One region of the Alloalcanivorax sp. C16-2 genome, then DNA from elsewhere that is predicted to be linked to it. Evidence: predicted binding sites of a transcription regulator. Region 1 holds the regulator's gene; the other holds the start of a gene.

Region 1 (7,737 bases):
CGCTCACCGACGCCATTCGCGCCGCCGGCCCGGTATAATCCCGCTCCCGGAGGAACCCCATGAGCGAAAACCGTTTTCTTGATATCGAAACCAAGCTGGCCTACCAGGAGGATCTGGTGGCCAGCCTCAATCGCATCGTCAGTGACCAGCAGCGCAAGCTGGACGAGATGGAAGCCGCTTACCGGAAATTGGTCGACCGGGTGGTGGAGCAGGGCGAGGAGCTGGCGGCGCTGCGTATCCAGGACGCGCCGCCGCCGCATTACTGATGCCCCGTCCCGCCAGGATGGCTGTAGGAGCGGCTTCAGCCGCGAATCGGCGTGTCAGCGGGCGGCCCCGCCACCCGGGCCGGCGGGAAGTGACAGGTGAAGGTGCTGCCCTTGCCCAGGGTGCTCTGGATTTCCAGTTTGCCGTCGTGACGCAGCATCACGTGCTTGACGATGGCCAGGCCCAGGCCGGTGCCTCCGGTCTGGGTCACGCGGCTGTTGTCCGGCCGGTAGAAGCGTTCGGTGAGCCGCGGAATGTGCTGCGGATCAATGCCGGGGCCGTCGTCGCTGACCGAGAGATGGCCGCCCTGGTTGTCCTGGCGCCATTCGATGTGAATGTGCCCCTGGGCCGGCGTGTATTTGACCGCGTTGGTGATCAGGTTGCCGAAGGCGCTTTCCAGCTCCGCCGGATTGGCCACCAGGCGCGCGTCCTCGGGCACCGTCAGGGTAATCTCGTGATCCTTCTCCCGGGCCAGGGCCAGGGCGTTTTCGCGCATGCGGTGCAGCATGCCGTGCACCGCCACGGTCTGGCCGGTGTTGTCCGCCTTGGTGTTTTCCAGCCGTGACAACAGCAGCAGGTCGTTGACCAGCGCCTCCATGCGATGGCTCTGGGTATCCATGTGATACAGCGCCCGGCGCAGGCGGGTCTGCTCCTCGGGCACGGTGTCGAGCAGGGTCTCCAGGTAACCCTTGAGCACGGTGAGCGGCGTTTTCAGCTCGTGGCTGACATTGGCCACGAAGTCCTTGCGCATCTCTTCCAGGTGGTGGAGCCGGGTCATGTCCCGGGCCAGGATCAATTGGTCGCCCTCACCGAACTCGGTGATGCGGAATTGCAGGATGCGGTTGTCGTCCACCGGCGCCGGGATTTCCAGCGGCTCGTTAAAGCGGCCCTTGGCGAGATAATGGGTGAAGCGCGGGTGGCGGATCAGGTTGGTGAGCGGCTGGCCCAGATCCTTGTCCGGGCGCAGGCCAAGGTGTTTCTGGGCGGCGTGGTTCCAGTATTCCAGGTGGCCGTGCTGGTCGATCATCACCACCACGTCTTCCAGGGCGTTCACCGACTCCTGGGCGCGCTGGATGATGCCCTGAAGGTTGTCCTGGGCGCGCCGTTCCTGGCGGAACAGATGCTCCAGGCGGGTGTAGAATTCGCCCCACAGGCCGCCGGCGTCCGGCGGGTCGGTGTGCTCCTCGCGCACCAGCCAGGTGTACAGGGCGAACAGTTGCCGGGTGCTCCAGATGATGTACAGCCCCAGGCCCGCCACCAGCGGCCAGATGGTTCGCCATAGCAGACACAGCAGCAGGGAGGCCGCCACCAGGATCAGGATGCGGTTGACTTCCTTGGCCAGACTGGCCCTCATTCCCGAGGGGTGCTTCATGCAATGAACCTTAAACCATCAGGATGCCTGGCTGGTCTTCACCGAGAACCGGTACCCCGTGCCGCGCACCGTTTGAATGAAACCGTCGAAGCCGTGCGGTGCCAGGGCCTTGCGCAGGCGGCGGATGTGCACGTCGATGGTGCGGTCCTCCACATACACGTTGGCGCCCCACACCTGATCCAGCAACTGGGTGCGTGAGTAGGCGCGCTCCTGGTGGCTCATGAAGAACTCCAGCAGCCGGTATTCGGTGGGGCCCATGTCCACCGGATTGCCGTGGGCGCTGATGCGGTGACTGACCGGGTCCAGGCACAGGCCCTCCACGTCGATGGCCTTTTCCGCAGCGGCCACCGAGGAGCGCCGCAGCACCGCCTTGATGCGGGCGATCAACTCGCGGGTGGAGAACGGCTTGGTGATGTAGTCGTCGGCGCCCACATCCAGGCCCTGGATCTTGTTGTCTTCCTCGCTCTTGGCCGTGAGCATGATGATCGGCACCTCGGTGGTGGCGTCCTCGCGCTTGAGGCGGCGTGCCAGCTCGATGCCGCTTACCGACGGCAACATCCAGTCCAGCAGCACCAGATCCGGGCGCTCGTCGACGATGCGCTCATGAGCGACCTGGGCGTTCTCCGCCTCCAGTACATCGAAGTCGGCCAGTTCCAGGGCCACGGCCACCATTTCGCGGATGGCCGGTTCATCGTCAACGATCAGAATGCGGTTTCGGGACATGGCTGCAATCTCTAATTTTTCGCCGTTTTTGAATTGTCCCCTATTACATTGCCTTTTTATGACATCCCGATGACAAATTTGCACCCTTTTCAGCTTCCACCGGCAACCAGGTATTGCAGGTACAGCCCAATGAACACGCAGCCTCCGGCCCAGTGGTTGCTCAAAAAGGCGTGGAAGCAGGGCCAGCGCTCGCGGTAACGAATACGCCATTGTTGATGCACGAAACTGGCCGCCATGGCCGCCAGTCCCAGATACCAGGGCCAGGCGAAACCGAGCCGCTGGCCCACCAGCCAAAGCGCCACCAGGGTGAGCCCCTGCAGCACGCCGATGATCAGCTTGTCCAGGTCGCCGAACAGAATCGCGGTGCTCTTGATGCCGATCTTCAGGTCGTCCTCCCGGTCGCACATGGCGTACTCGGTGTCATAGGCCACGGTCCACAGCAGATTGGTGGTGAACAGCAGCCAGGCGATCTCCGGCACGGCGCCGGTTTCCGCGGCGAACGCCATCGGCACCGCCCAACTGAAGGCGGCGCCCAGAAACAGCTGGGGCAGATAGGTGAAGCGTTTGGTGAACGGGTAGAGCAGAGCCAGCCCCAGGCCGCCGAAGGACAGCAGAATGGTGAAGCGGTTGAGGAACAGCACCAGCACGAAGGCCAGTAACCCGAGCCCGGCGAACAGCGCCAGAGCCTGCTTCGAGGACAGCGCGCCGGTGGCCAGGGGGCGCCCCTCGGTGCGCTCCACATGGCCGTCGAAGTCCCGGTCCGCGTAGTCGTTGATCACGCAGCCGGCGGCGCGCATCACGTACACACCGAGCACGAAGATGATGATGTGCTTGAGGCTGGGGGTGCCGTCGCCGGCGATCCACAGCGCCCACAGAGTAGGCCACATCAGCAGCATGCTGCCGATGGGTTTCTCCAGGCGCATCAGCTGGATCCAGGGCCACAGGGCCGGGTAGCGGTGTTCCACGAAAGCGAGCATAGGTCAGCGGTCCGGTTCGAGCAGCAAATCCCAGAGCGCGGGCAGGAAATGCTCGGCCACCAGCAGCGGCCGACCGCGCTTCACGAACCGGGATTGTCGCCCCCAGCACGGCCCCTGGCCAGAGGGGCTGTCACCGAAGCGTACCCATACCTGGTCGCGGTGGGCCGCCGGTCGCCGGTACAGCTCGCTGCCCAGGGAGCGGCTGCCCATGTGCGCCAGGCTGCGGTTGGCGCCGGCCAGGGTGGTCAGCGGCAGCACGCTGCGGGCCTCCACCACGGGGCGCTCGTGCACCAATAAGGTGACCTCGCGGATCAGGGCATGGCGCCGGCCCACCTGGCCGAGCTGGCGCTGCTCCTCGAGGTCCGGCGCGCCGATCAGGCGCCGCGACGGCGCCACCCGGAACGGGCCCAAGCCTCGCAGCCGTCGGGTCAGAGAGCCGGGGTCGGCCAGCCAGTCGCGGATCAGCGGGGGCAGCACAAGGCGTTCCTGGGCGCGCCAGCGGGCATCGGCGTGCAAGGCGGTATCGGGCATGATTCGGGCTCGGTCGCGACGGGCGCGGGGACTATGGCCCAGGATGACCGTTCAATCAAGCATCGGCACGAACCCTGCTTATCGCTACGGCGGCGGCTCATCGTGACCCGAGGGCAAAGTTGCCATTACTGACTGTCATTGATTTTTGTAACGCCCGTGGCTACGTTAGCGGGCCCCTGGAACGGCCCGTTTACCCGGGCCCGGATTCCGACGAAACGAGGTTTTAGCATGAAGAAATGGGAATGCGTGGTGTGTGGCTTCATCTACGATGAAGAGGAAGGCCTGCCCGAGGAAGGCATCGAACCCGGTACCAAGTGGGAAGACGTCCCCGAGGACTGGGTGTGCCCCGACTGTGGCGTGGGCAAGGAAGATTTCGAGATGATCGAGATCTGAGCCGCGCTCCCAGCCCGTCCCTCCCTTTCCCCGATCTAAGGACCCGCCATGAACCCCATCGTCGTCATCGGATCCGGCCTGGCCGGTTTCAACACGGTCAAGGAATTCCGCAAGCTGGACAAGGAGACCCCGGTGGTGGTGCTCACCGCCGACGACGGGCGGAATTACTCCAAGCCCATGTTGTCCACCGGTTTCACCAAGGAAAAGAGCGCCGACGAGCTGGCCATGGCCACCCCGGAGCAGGTGGCCGAACAGTTCAATGTCACGGTGCGCACCGGCGTGCACGTGGCCGGCATCGACACCGGCAAGCAGCGCGTGCTGCTGCCCGATGACCACCTGGACTACAGCGCTCTGGTGCTGGCCCTGGGCGCCGATACCTGGACGCCCCCCCTGGAAGGTGACGCCGTGGGCGAGGTGTTCTCGGTCAACGACTTGATGGACTACGGTCGCTTTCGCCAGGCCCTGGACGGCAAGAAGAGCGTCACCATTCTGGGCGGCGGCCTGATCGGTTGCGAGTTCGCCAACGACCTGTGCAACGGCGGTTTCCAGGTGAATCTGGTGGAGCCGCTTGGCCGCTGCCTGCCCATGCTGCTGCCGGAAGCCGCCTCCGCCGCCGTGGGGCGTGGCCTGGAAAGTCTGGGCGTGAACTTTCACTTCGGCCCCCTGGCCAAGGCGGTGCATCGCAACCGGGACGGCGAGGGCCTGGTCACCGAGCTCTCCGACGGCACCCACCTGGAGTCCGACGTGGTGCTCTCCGCCATCGGCCTGCGCCCGCGTATCGACATCGCCAAGGATGCCGGCCTGCGTACCAACCGGGGCATCCTCACCGACCAGCAACTGCGCACCAGCGCCGATAACGTCTATGCCCTGGGCGACTGCGCCGAGGTGGAAGGCCATGTGCTGCCCTATGTGCTGCCGCTGATGGCCGGCGCCCGGGCCCTGGCCAAGACCCTGGCCGGCGAGCCCACCCCGGTGAGCTACGGCGTCATGCCGGTGACCATCAAGACGCCGGCCTGTCCGGTGGTGGTGTGCCCACCGCCGGAAGAGCTGGACGGCGACTGGGAGGTGGAGGAAGACGGCGACACCGTGCGCGCCCTGTTCCGCGACCGTGACGGCGCCCTGCGCGGCTATGCCCTCACCGGCGAAGCGGTCAAGGAGAAGCTCAAACTCAACAAGGAACTGCCGGCGCTGATGCCGTGAACCGCGGTCACCTGGAGAGCCGATGAAATTCCGTCTGATCCTGCTGTTGCTGGGCTGGCGTCTGGCCTGGCTGGCCCGCCGCCACCCGGGATTCCGCCAGCAGCTCGAGCACCGTGACGTGGTCATGCAGTGGCGCACCTTCGACGGCCGCGCCGCCCGCTGGTATCACTTCCAACCGGGTCGGGTGCGCCGCCACGCCGGGCTGCACCCAAGCCCCACGGTGACGCTTAACTTCAAGGACGCGCGGTACGCCTTCCGCACCCTCAAGGCGTCCGGTAAGAACCAGATGGTATTCATGGAGGGCATGCAGGCCGGTGACATCAAGGTGGAAGGCGACCCCGGCCACTTGATGTGGTTCATGACCCTGATGAAATTCATCATCGGCAAGGCCTGAATCGCGGGCGCTTGATACAGGTCGGTTGCGTCCCCCGGCGGGACGATTAGGATGGGGGCATTCAACCCAAAGGAAGCCCCATGATTGCTCTGCGACGTACCGTTCTGGTCCTGCTGACCCTGGCCCTGGCCGCCTGCGCCACTCCCACCGAGGTGAGATCCGGCTGGAACCCGCCCGCCGGCGAGCGCCCGCGTTTCGAAAACCTGTTCGTGATCGCGCTGGTCAACGACAACCAGGGCCGCGTCGCCGTGGAGGACGCCCTGGGCGACGCCCTGCGCGACCGCATCCGCCACGTTTATCTGGCCCACCGGCAACTGGACGCCGCCAACGATGGCGACGACCTGCGCCAACGGGTGGAAAAAGCGGTGGCCCGCACCGGCACCGACGGCGTGCTGGTGGTTTCCTTCCTCAAGGCCGAAGTGCGCGCCGACTATGTGCCGCCCCGCCTGCAGGGCTTCGGCCCGTCACTGGGCGCCGGTTACGACACCGTCTACGCGCCGGGCTATTACACCGAAAGCCGGGACTACTACCTGCAAAGCACGCTCTACCAGGTGGGCCTCGACAGCCCGGTGTGGCAGGCCCAGTCCAGGGTGATCAATCCCACCAGCCTGCGTAACGCCGTGCGCGGCTACGCCGGCGACCTGGCCAAACGGCTGCACGAGGACGGCGCGCTGGCCCGCTGATCCCTGACCCATCGCGGCTGAAGCCGCTCCTACCGCGCACCTTGTAGGAGCGGCTTTAGCCGCGATCGCGCCGTGCGGATTTCCGCTTCAGCCGCGATCACGCCGCCGCCAGACCAGCGCCATCAGCAGCCCCCGGCTCGCCATCCAGACGTTCATGGCCAGCCACAGTCCGTGATTCCCCCAGCCGGTGGTAAGCCACCACACCGGGAAGAACAGGGCGGTGGCCACCACCATGGTATTGCGCATGGCCCGGGCCCGGGTGGCGCCCACGAACACCCCGTCCAGCCAGAAACCGGCGCTGGCGGTGAGTGGCAGCAGCAGCATCCACGGCAGATAGGTGGTGGCGGTGTCACGCACCGCCGGCAGGTCGGTGAGCAGGCGGATCAGTGGCGCGCCGCCCAGGGCGAACACCGCCAGGGCCAGGGCGGCGACCAGAACCGTCCAGCGTCCGGTGGCCTTCACCGCCGCGTCCAGGGCGCGCCGGTCGTCGCGACCGGTGGCGTCGCCCACCAGCGCCTCGGCGGCGTTGGCGAAGCCGTCCAGGGTGTTGCTGAGCAGCAGCAGGAAGGTGATCAGCACCGCGTTGGCGGCCAGGATGGTGTCCCCCAGCCGCGCCCCCTGGGCGGTGAAAAAGAAAAACACGGTGAGCAGGGCGAGGCTGCGCAGGAAGATATCCCGGTTCACCGCCAGCAGGCTCAGCATCGGTGCCAACCGCCGCAATGCCCCGGCGGGCAGGGCACGCCAGGCGTCGCCGAAGATTTCCCGGCGCAGCCAGAACAGCCCACCGGCCAGGCCCAGGTATTCGGACAGCGCACTGGCGGTGGCCACGCCGCGCACGTCGAAATGCCACACCTGCACCAGCAGAAAATCCAGCAGGGCGTTGCTGGAATGCATCAGCACCGTCATCTTCAGCGGCACGCTGGTGCGGTGCAGGCCGATGGCGAAGCCGATCAACGCGAAGTTGCCCAGCGCCGCCGGCGCCCCCAGGATGCGGATGCCGATGTAATCCCGGGCCAGATCCTGGACCTCCCCGCTGCCGCCCAGCAGCCACAACCCCAGCTCCCGCAGCCCCGGCTGCAGCACGATCAGCAGCCCGCCCAGCACCGTGGACAACAGCAGCGCCCGCGCCAGCACCATCAGGGTCGCCTCGCCGGCGCCGCGTGCCTGGGAAGTGAAGCCGGTGGTGCCCATGCGCAGGAA
Region 2 (7,737 bases), on a different contig from region 1:
TCGATCTCCCGGGATACCGACGGCGCCTACGACGTCACCGTCGGGCCGCTGGTCAACCTGTGGGGCTTCGGCCCCGACCCGGAACGGTTCGAGCCGCCGCCGGAGGCGGACATCGAAGCGGCCCGGGCCCGGGTTGGCTGGGACAAGCTCAAGCTCAACGGCGACCAACTGGCGCAACCCGGCGGCGTCTATCTGGATCTGTCGTCCATCGCCAAGGGCTTCGCCGTGGACAAAGTGGCGGAAGTGCTGGAAAGCGCCGGCATCAAGAACTATCTGGTGGAGATCGGCGGCGAACTCCGTGCCGGCGGTCACAAGCCCTATGGTCAGCCCTGGCGCGTCGCCGTGGAGCGACCGATCGCCGGCGTCCGGGAAATGGAGAAGGTGATCGCCCTCGAAAACCTGGCCATCGCCACCAGCGGTGATTACCGCAACTTCTTCGAGGACGACGGCACCCTGTATTCTCACACCATCGATCCGCGCACCGGCTACCCGGTGGGCCATCAACTGGGCTCGGTCACCGTGTTACACTCCAGTTGCATGGTGGCGGATGGTTTGGCCACCGCGCTCACCGTGCTGGGGCCCGAAAAAGGGCGGGCGTTCGCCGAAGCCCGCGAACTGCCGGTCTTGTTCATTGTCCGAACCAAGGACGGCCCCGAGGAAATCATGACCCCCGCCTTCCGGACCCTCCTGGAAGCCGAGGAAGGAGGAAACTGAAATGCTCGCCACCGTACTCGCCAGCTTCGTGATCGTGGCCCTGCTGTTCGCCGGCATGGCCATCGGCGTGATTCTCTCCAACAAGCCCGTCAAAGGCTCCTGCGGCGGCCTCGCCGCCCTCGGCATGAAGGACGGCTGCGAAATCTGCGGCGGCGACAAGGACGCCTGCGAGGAGAACACCCGCCAGGTCAACGCCCAACGCGCCGCCGAACTTGGCCGCGACGTCCTCAAAACCTGAACCGGCACCGCGGCCGGCGGCTCGTGCCGTCCGCCGCGTTGATCGCGACTGAAGCCGCTCCTACAAAACCTTGCCAATAGCCACTGTAGGAGCGACTTCAGTCGCGATCCGTGCCATCCGCCACCACCACGCCCGACCCGGGCCCCATCGCGCCGACGCCACACGGTAGGCGCAACCGGGCGGCGCTCCGCTTCAGTCGCGACCCGGGCGCCCGACGATGACGGCGGTGCGCAGGCGCGCCTGGCCGTAACGGGTCATGCGCTCGAAACGGTCCCGGGTGATCGGTACATGCTGGCAATCCAGCGGTACCTGATCCTCCGCCGGGTCCGGGTCGTGGATGTAGAAGCACTCGTCGTCGGCGCCGCTGACCACCACCCAATGGGGCGCCTTGCGTCCGTCCAGCCGCCAGGTGCTGATCAGCACGATGGCCACGTCGCCGTTTTCCAGCGCCCGATCCAGCCGCGCCGCGCTGAGTTCCTGGTAATGCACGGGAATCCCTGAAGCACGGGCCTGTTCCTCGAAATGGTCGTGCACGGTCTCGATCACGCGCTTCTTGTTTTCGTCGCGCACTGAATCCAGGAACAGCGGCCCGCGCTGGTTGCAGTACACCTCGGCATTCAGGCCGCGCCGCCGCGCCGCCAGGGCCAGCCCCAGGGGATGGCAGCCGCCGTGGCCGGCGGTCATGAAGATGGTGGTGGCCTCGCGCCAGATCAGCAACTCCTCGCGGGCGTCCGGAACGCGGTGGAGCAGGGCCGCCAGGGCCATCTGCAGACACGCCGGCCCGCAGGTGAACTCGGTGCCCTGGCGCACCCAGGGCAGCGCCAGCCGGTTGCCGCCCTGGGGCGTGTAGTGCAGCCGCTTCTGGTAGCGCAGGGCGTCCTCGTGGTCCTCGTAGTAATCCGGCGTGCGCGCGAACAGTTTGTAGCCGCGCCGTTCGTAGAGGCGAATGGCGGCGGCGTTATCGCGGCGCACTTCCAGGCGCAGGTAGAGGCGTTTTTCCTGGTGGGCGTAGTCCTCGGCGGCGTCCAGGAGCCGTTCACCAAGCCCCTGGCCGCGCCGGTCCGGGTCGGTGGCGATGGAATACAGCCGCGCCAGCCGCGTGCCGCGCTGCAGAATCACCAATGCATAGCCGGCCAGGGCGCCGTCCTCGGCGAGCGCCAGAATCAGCCCGGAGTGGGCCTGGCGTATCCAGTGGCGGAAGCTGCGGCGTGACAACCGGTCGCTCTGGAAGCAGCGGCGCTCCAGGGCGGTAAGGGCATCGAGATCGTCGGCACGGGCGGGGCGGAAGGTGAAACGATGGGCCATGGGCATATCCATTGAAGTGCGGCCAGCATAGCGCCGCGCCGCCGCCCGGCGCCAGCGCTTTCCGACGGATGACGGGGCCCGCCCGGTCGCCCATAATGCGTGCATAAGGAGATCGCACCATGCCAGTTTCGTCCGCCCCCACGCGGGGGCTGATTCTGTCCGGCGGTGGCGCCCGCGCCGCCTACCAGGTGGGCGTGCTCAGTGCCATCGCGGACATGTCGCCGCCCAGCGCCACCAATCCCTTCCCGATCATCTGCGGCACGTCCGCCGGCGCCATCAATGCCGCCGGCCTGGCCGCCGGCGCCCACGATTACCGCCTGGCGGTGCGCGGCCTGGAGCAGGTGTGGGCGAACATGACCGCCGACCAGGTCTACCGCACCGACATCGTCGCCTTCGTGCGCAGCCTGTTGCGCTGGGTGTTCAGTTCCGCCGCCGCCGGCCGTGGCACCACGCGCAGCGCGCTGCTCGACAACACGCCGCTGAAACGGCTGCTGCGGCTGGTGATCAATTTTCAACGCATCGGCCAGAGCATCGACGAAGGCCATCTGCGGGCCCTGTCGATCACCGCGTCCAGCTACGCCTCCGGCGAATCCGTGGCGTTCTTCCAGGGCGCGCCGGACCTGCCGGAATGGAACCGGGCGCGGCGCCTGGGGCGGCGTTCCGCCATCGGCGTGCAGCACCTGCTGGCCTCGGCGGCGATTCCGCTGCTGTTCCCCGCCGAGCAGGTGGATGGCCGTTACTATGGTGACGGCGCCGTGCGCCAGCTGGCGCCGGTGAGCCCGGCGCTGCATCTGGGCGCCGACCGGCTGCTGGTGATCGGCGTATCCGGCCATTCCTCCGCCGCTCACCAGCGGCAGTTGAGCGGTTACCCGTCCCTGGCCCAGGTGCTCGGCCACGTACTGGACAGTGTGTTCGTGGACACTCTGGAAGGGGACGTGGAGCGTCTGGAACGGATCAACCGCACCGTGCAGGCGCTCAGCAACCGGGCCCGCAGCCAGCATGAGATCCAGCTCCGCAAGGTGGACGTACTGAAAATCTACCCGTCCCAGCCGCTGGACGAAATCGCCGCCGAGCACACCAAGGAGCTGCCGCGTACCCTGCGCTTTTTCCTGCGCGGCTCCGGGGCGACCCGGTCACCAGGGGCATCGGCGGTCAGTTATCTGCTGTTCGAGCCGGGCTTCACGGGGCGCTTGATGGCCTTGGGGTATCAGGACGCCAAGGCCCGCGAGGAGGAAATCCGCGCCTTTTTGCGGGATTGAGGGGGCGTTATCGCGACTGAAGTCGCTCCTACAAAACCTTGCCAATAGCCACTGTAGGAGCGGCCGGGCGGGGCTCCGCTTCAGTCGCGGTTGGCGCCGCGTTTATTGAAATGCGCGATGAAGCTGGTCGGGAAATCGGTGATGATGCCGTCCACGCCGAGCCCGGCCAGGCGCTCCGCCTCCACCAGATCGTTCACCGTCCAGGTGGACACTTTCAACCCCCGGCGCCGAGCGCGGCGCATTAGCGCCGGGGTCACCAGGGAATGGCGTGGCATCAGCCAGGCGCAGCCCAGGCCGGCGGCGCGCCGGGTGGGTTGCTGGTAGCGGTATTCCACCACGTAGCCGCGCTCCACCCGGGGAGTCATGTTGCCCAGCATGCGTAGAAAACCGGTGTGCTTCGAGGTCACCACCACCCGCTCATGGAGCCCCAGCTCGTCGATCAGTGCCACCAGACGGTGGGCAAGCCGGTGCAGCAGAGCGGACTCAGTGCCCTTCACCTCGAACTGAAAACGCATCGTCGGGCCGCACAGCTCCACCACTTCGCGCAGGGAGGGGATGCACACCGGGCTGTGCCAGCCGGGAGTGTCGTGGCGCGCGTCGAGCACCCCCAGTTGTGCCAGGGTGTAGTGGTGCGCCTTGCCCCGTTCGCCGGTGGTACGGGTAACGTGCTGGTCGTGCACCACGATCAAATGCCCGTCCCGGGACAGGCGTACGTCCAGCTCCACTTCGCGGGCACCGGCCTCCAGGGCGACCTGGAAACCGGCCAGGGTGTTTTCCGGGGCCTCGCCGCGGGCGCCGCGGTGGCCAACGATGGTAGGAATGCCTTGGTTCATGGGTCTCTTATGCAGCTATGCATCTATGCATCAGGCGTTGGGCGGACCGCCCGCCGGTTCGCCGGGCATTGTGCTTTGGCGCCCCGACCGCATCAATAGCCTCCGCCCATTTGTCACGCAATTGTCGCAACCGCCCCCGCCACGGTCTCCATGGAAGCAACCGTCGAAGCCCCCGTAGACCCCCCGTAGAACAGCCTGTAGAACAGCCCGTAGAACAGCCTGTAGGAGCGACTTCAGTCGCGATAACGGCCTGGCTGATCGCGACTGAAGTCGCTCCTACAGTCGCTCCTACAGTCGCGCCTAGGGGCGCGGCGCGGACCGTCCGGCGTTGAGCGGAGGCCCGTTGTCATGGAAGAGTCATGTTGGGCCTGCTAGGGTTGGCCCACCGCGAACCGCCGGAGACCGGGATGGGTTCCCTGATCAAGGCATACGCGGTGCTGTTCGTGCGCTCCTGGAATCCGGACTACGACGGCACCGTAAGCGGCGTCTCGCCGCGACGCTGGCTGGTGATGGCCGGCTTCTGGCCCCTGTTCCTCCTGGTGCAGGCGGTCAACGGCCTGGGGCTGCTGCTCGACCATCTGCTGTTTCCGGATTTCCGCCGCGTGCGGGTGCGCGAGCCGCTGTTCGTGGTGGGCGTGCCGCGCAGTGGCACCACCTTCCTGCACCGGCTGCTGGCCGCCGACGACAAGCGCTTCACCACCACCGCCCTATGGGAGCTGATCTTCGCCCCCTCGGTCACCCAGCGCTGCCTGTGGCGCGGGGCAGGGCGCCTGGATGCCCTGTTCGGGCGTCCGCTGGGCCGGGCCTTCCAGTGGCTGGAGCGACGCCTGCTGGGCGGCCTGGACGACGTCCACAAGACCGGCCTGCGCGATCCGGAGGAAGATTACCTGGCGCTGCTGCCGGTGCTCGGCTGCTTCCTGCTGGTGCTGGCCGTGCCGGACCCGCGCCTGTGGCGGCTCACCTACGCCGACCGGGACCTGCCGGCGGCGGAGAAACAGCGCCTGATGGCCGCCTACCGGCGCTTCGTGCAGCGCCACCTGTATTTCCACGGCGATCACCTGACCTTCCTGTCCAAGAACCCGTCGTTCACGCCGTTCATGGCGACTCTGGCGGCGGCCTTTCCGGATGCCCGCTTCATCGGCTGCCTGCGCAACCCCACGGCGGCGGTGCCCTCGCAGATCAACTCCATCGTCATCGGCGCCCGGGTGTTCGATGGCCGTGACACCGCCGCCTACTGGCGCGAGGGCTTCCTGGCCATGCTCGACTATTACTACCGCCATCTGCTGGAGCAACTGGAGCGGCTGCCACCGGAGCGCCAGGCCTTGTCCGTGATGGAAGCCCTGGCCGCCGAGCCGCGCGCCACCGTGGAGGGGTTCTACCGGCGCTTCGGGATGACCCCGTCACCGGCCTACCAGGCGCGGCTGGCCGCCGAGGACGAACGCGCCCGGCGCTACCGCAGCGGCCACCACTACTCCCTGGAAAGCCTGGGCGTGGCCCCCGAGCGGCTGTGCGCCACCTTCGGCTGGGTGTACGAAAAATTCAGTTACCCCTTGCCCGGGGTTGAACACGAGTGACATTTTTCTTGTCACAAATCGGAAATAAGTGGTACTCATACTGCCTGCTATGAAAACAAAAGACCTGCGAGTACTTTTTGTCGTGGACGCCATGAAAGGCCGCAATGGCGTCGGTGCCTACTTCCAGGATCTGGTGACGCACCTGGGCCAGGAGGTGGAACGAGCCGAACTGGTCTGTCCCAGCCTGGAAGAGCCCCACCCGTGCCAGGGTCTGTCCGTGCCGATTCCCGGCGACCCCACCCAGCGGTTGTTCTTCCCCAAGATGCGGGAACTGAGCGCCCTGGTGTGGGAGATGAAACCCCATGTGATCGTCATCCCCGGCCCCGGGATTTTCTCGCTGGGCGCTTACTGGATCGCCGGCAAGCTTGGCATTCCCGTGTGCGTGACCTTCCAGACCGACTATGACCGCCTGGTGCAGCTGTACTGGGGCCCGCGCCTGGCGCGGCTGGCCGGCGGCCTGCTCAACTGGCTGAACCGCACCATGTTCCGGGGCAGCAGCGCGGTGGCCACCATCTGTGAAAGCATGATCGCCGATGCCCGCGCCGCCGGCGCCCGCCATCCGCAACTGGTGGGCACGCCGCTGGGCGCGGAGTTCGTCAACAGTGCCGTGACGCCACTGGCCGACACCGTGGACTCAGTGCTCTATGTGGGCCGGCTGGCGGCGGAAAAGAACATCGAGCATTTCCTGGCCCTCGCCGAGGCGCACCCGGACTGCCGTTTCACCGTGGCCGGCGATGGTCCGCTGCGTGGCCTGGTGGAACAGCGTCGCAAGGAGCTGCCCAACCTGAATTTCCTGGGCTGGTGCAGTCGTGAACGGGTGGTGGCGGAGCTGGACGCCCACCAGGTGCTGGTGCTGCCCTCCGCCGTGGAGGCGTTCGGCACCGTGGCCCTGGAGGCTCTGGCCCGCGAACGCCTGGTGATCACCACGCCGGTCTGCGGCATCAATCAGTGGCCGGCCCTGGCCCGGGCTCTCACCGTGGCCGAGCCCGGCGAATGCCTGGCCGACACCCTGACCCGCCTGCGGGCAATGACGCCGGAGCGGCGCCGCGAGCAGGCTCGCGCCGGCCGCCAGGCCGCCCTGGCCATGAACCGCGAGGCCGTGGAGGGCTGGCTGCAAGTGCTCGGCGGCTGCGCGCGACAGGGCGCCGCCATGCCCAAGCCGCGCCGTTCACCGACCCTGGCGGTGCTGCGCCGGCTGAGCACCAGCCAGGCCCGCCCCGGGCTCTGACATGGCGCTTTCCGGGCTTGTTTCCATCCATGATGTAATGCCGGAAACCCGTGAGCGGGTGTCCGAGTTGCTGGAGCGGCTGGTGGACATCCCGGCCGGGGCGATCACCCTGCTGGTGGTGCCCGGTCGCGACTGGCACGCGGACGATCTGGACTGGCTCCGCGACCTGAGCGCGCGGGGCTACCCGCTGGCCGGCCACGGCTGGCGGCACCGCTGCGACCCGCCGCGCACCCTTCACCACCGCCTGCACAGCCGCTTTATTTCCCGCGACGTGGCCGAGCATTTGTCCCTGGACGGCGCCGCCATCGCCGCCTTGATCCAGGACTGCCACCGCTGGTTCGTGGAGCATGGACTGACGCCGTCGCCACTGTACGTGCCGCCGGCCTGGGCGCTGGGGCGCATCGAGCCACGCGCCCTGGCGGCGCTGCCGTTCCGCTACTTCGAAACCCTCGGCGGCGTATACGACGCCCGGGAACGTCGCTTTATCCGTTTGCCGCTGGTCGGGTTCGAGGCGGATACCGCCTGGCGCGCCTGGAGCCTTAATCTGTTCAACCGCGCCAACCTGGCGGCGGCGCTGCTGAGCGGG

Evidence for each region. The regulator PhoB, encoded in region 1, activates phosphate uptake and scavenging genes when phosphate is short. The targets are predictions, from matches to a motif close to TGTCATANNNNTGTCANA.
Region 2: the regulator PhoB is predicted to act here: its motif matches at 4,461-4,478, upstream of ACLD02_RS10605 (glycerophosphodiester phosphodiesterase).

What each region holds. Positions count from the first base shown of each region.
Region 1 covers NZ_JBKFTL010000001.1:370,320-378,056, forward strand. Annotated here, with positions in the region: gene ACLD02_RS01700 (TetR/AcrR family transcriptional regulator) at 1-38, shown strand, start outside; gene ACLD02_RS01705 (SlyX family protein) at 60-266, shown strand; gene phoR (phosphate regulon sensor histidine kinase PhoR) at 302-1,618, opposite strand; gene phoB (phosphate regulon transcriptional regulator PhoB) at 1,655-2,359, opposite strand; gene ubiA (4-hydroxybenzoate octaprenyltransferase) at 2,449-3,336, opposite strand; gene ACLD02_RS01725 (chorismate--pyruvate lyase family protein) at 3,340-3,867, opposite strand; gene rd (rubredoxin) at 4,096-4,260, shown strand; gene ACLD02_RS01735 (NAD(P)/FAD-dependent oxidoreductase) at 4,309-5,460, shown strand; gene ACLD02_RS01740 (hypothetical protein) at 5,483-5,854, shown strand; gene ACLD02_RS01745 (hypothetical protein) at 5,935-6,537, shown strand; gene ACLD02_RS01750 (MATE family efflux transporter) at 6,625-7,737, opposite strand, start outside.
Region 2 covers NZ_JBKFTL010000002.1:78,415-86,151, reverse strand. Annotated here, with positions in the region: gene ACLD02_RS10625 (FAD:protein FMN transferase) at 1-714, shown strand, start outside; gene nqrM ((Na+)-NQR maturation NqrM) at 716-952, shown strand; gene ACLD02_RS10615 (GNAT family N-acetyltransferase/peptidase C39 family protein) at 1,145-2,257, opposite strand; gene ACLD02_RS10610 (patatin-like phospholipase family protein) at 2,377-3,516, shown strand; gene ACLD02_RS10605 (glycerophosphodiester phosphodiesterase) at 3,597-4,349, opposite strand; gene ACLD02_RS10600 (sulfotransferase family protein) at 4,757-5,923, shown strand; gene ACLD02_RS10595 (glycosyltransferase) at 6,015-7,151, shown strand; gene ACLD02_RS10590 (polysaccharide deacetylase family protein) at 7,153-7,737, shown strand, end outside.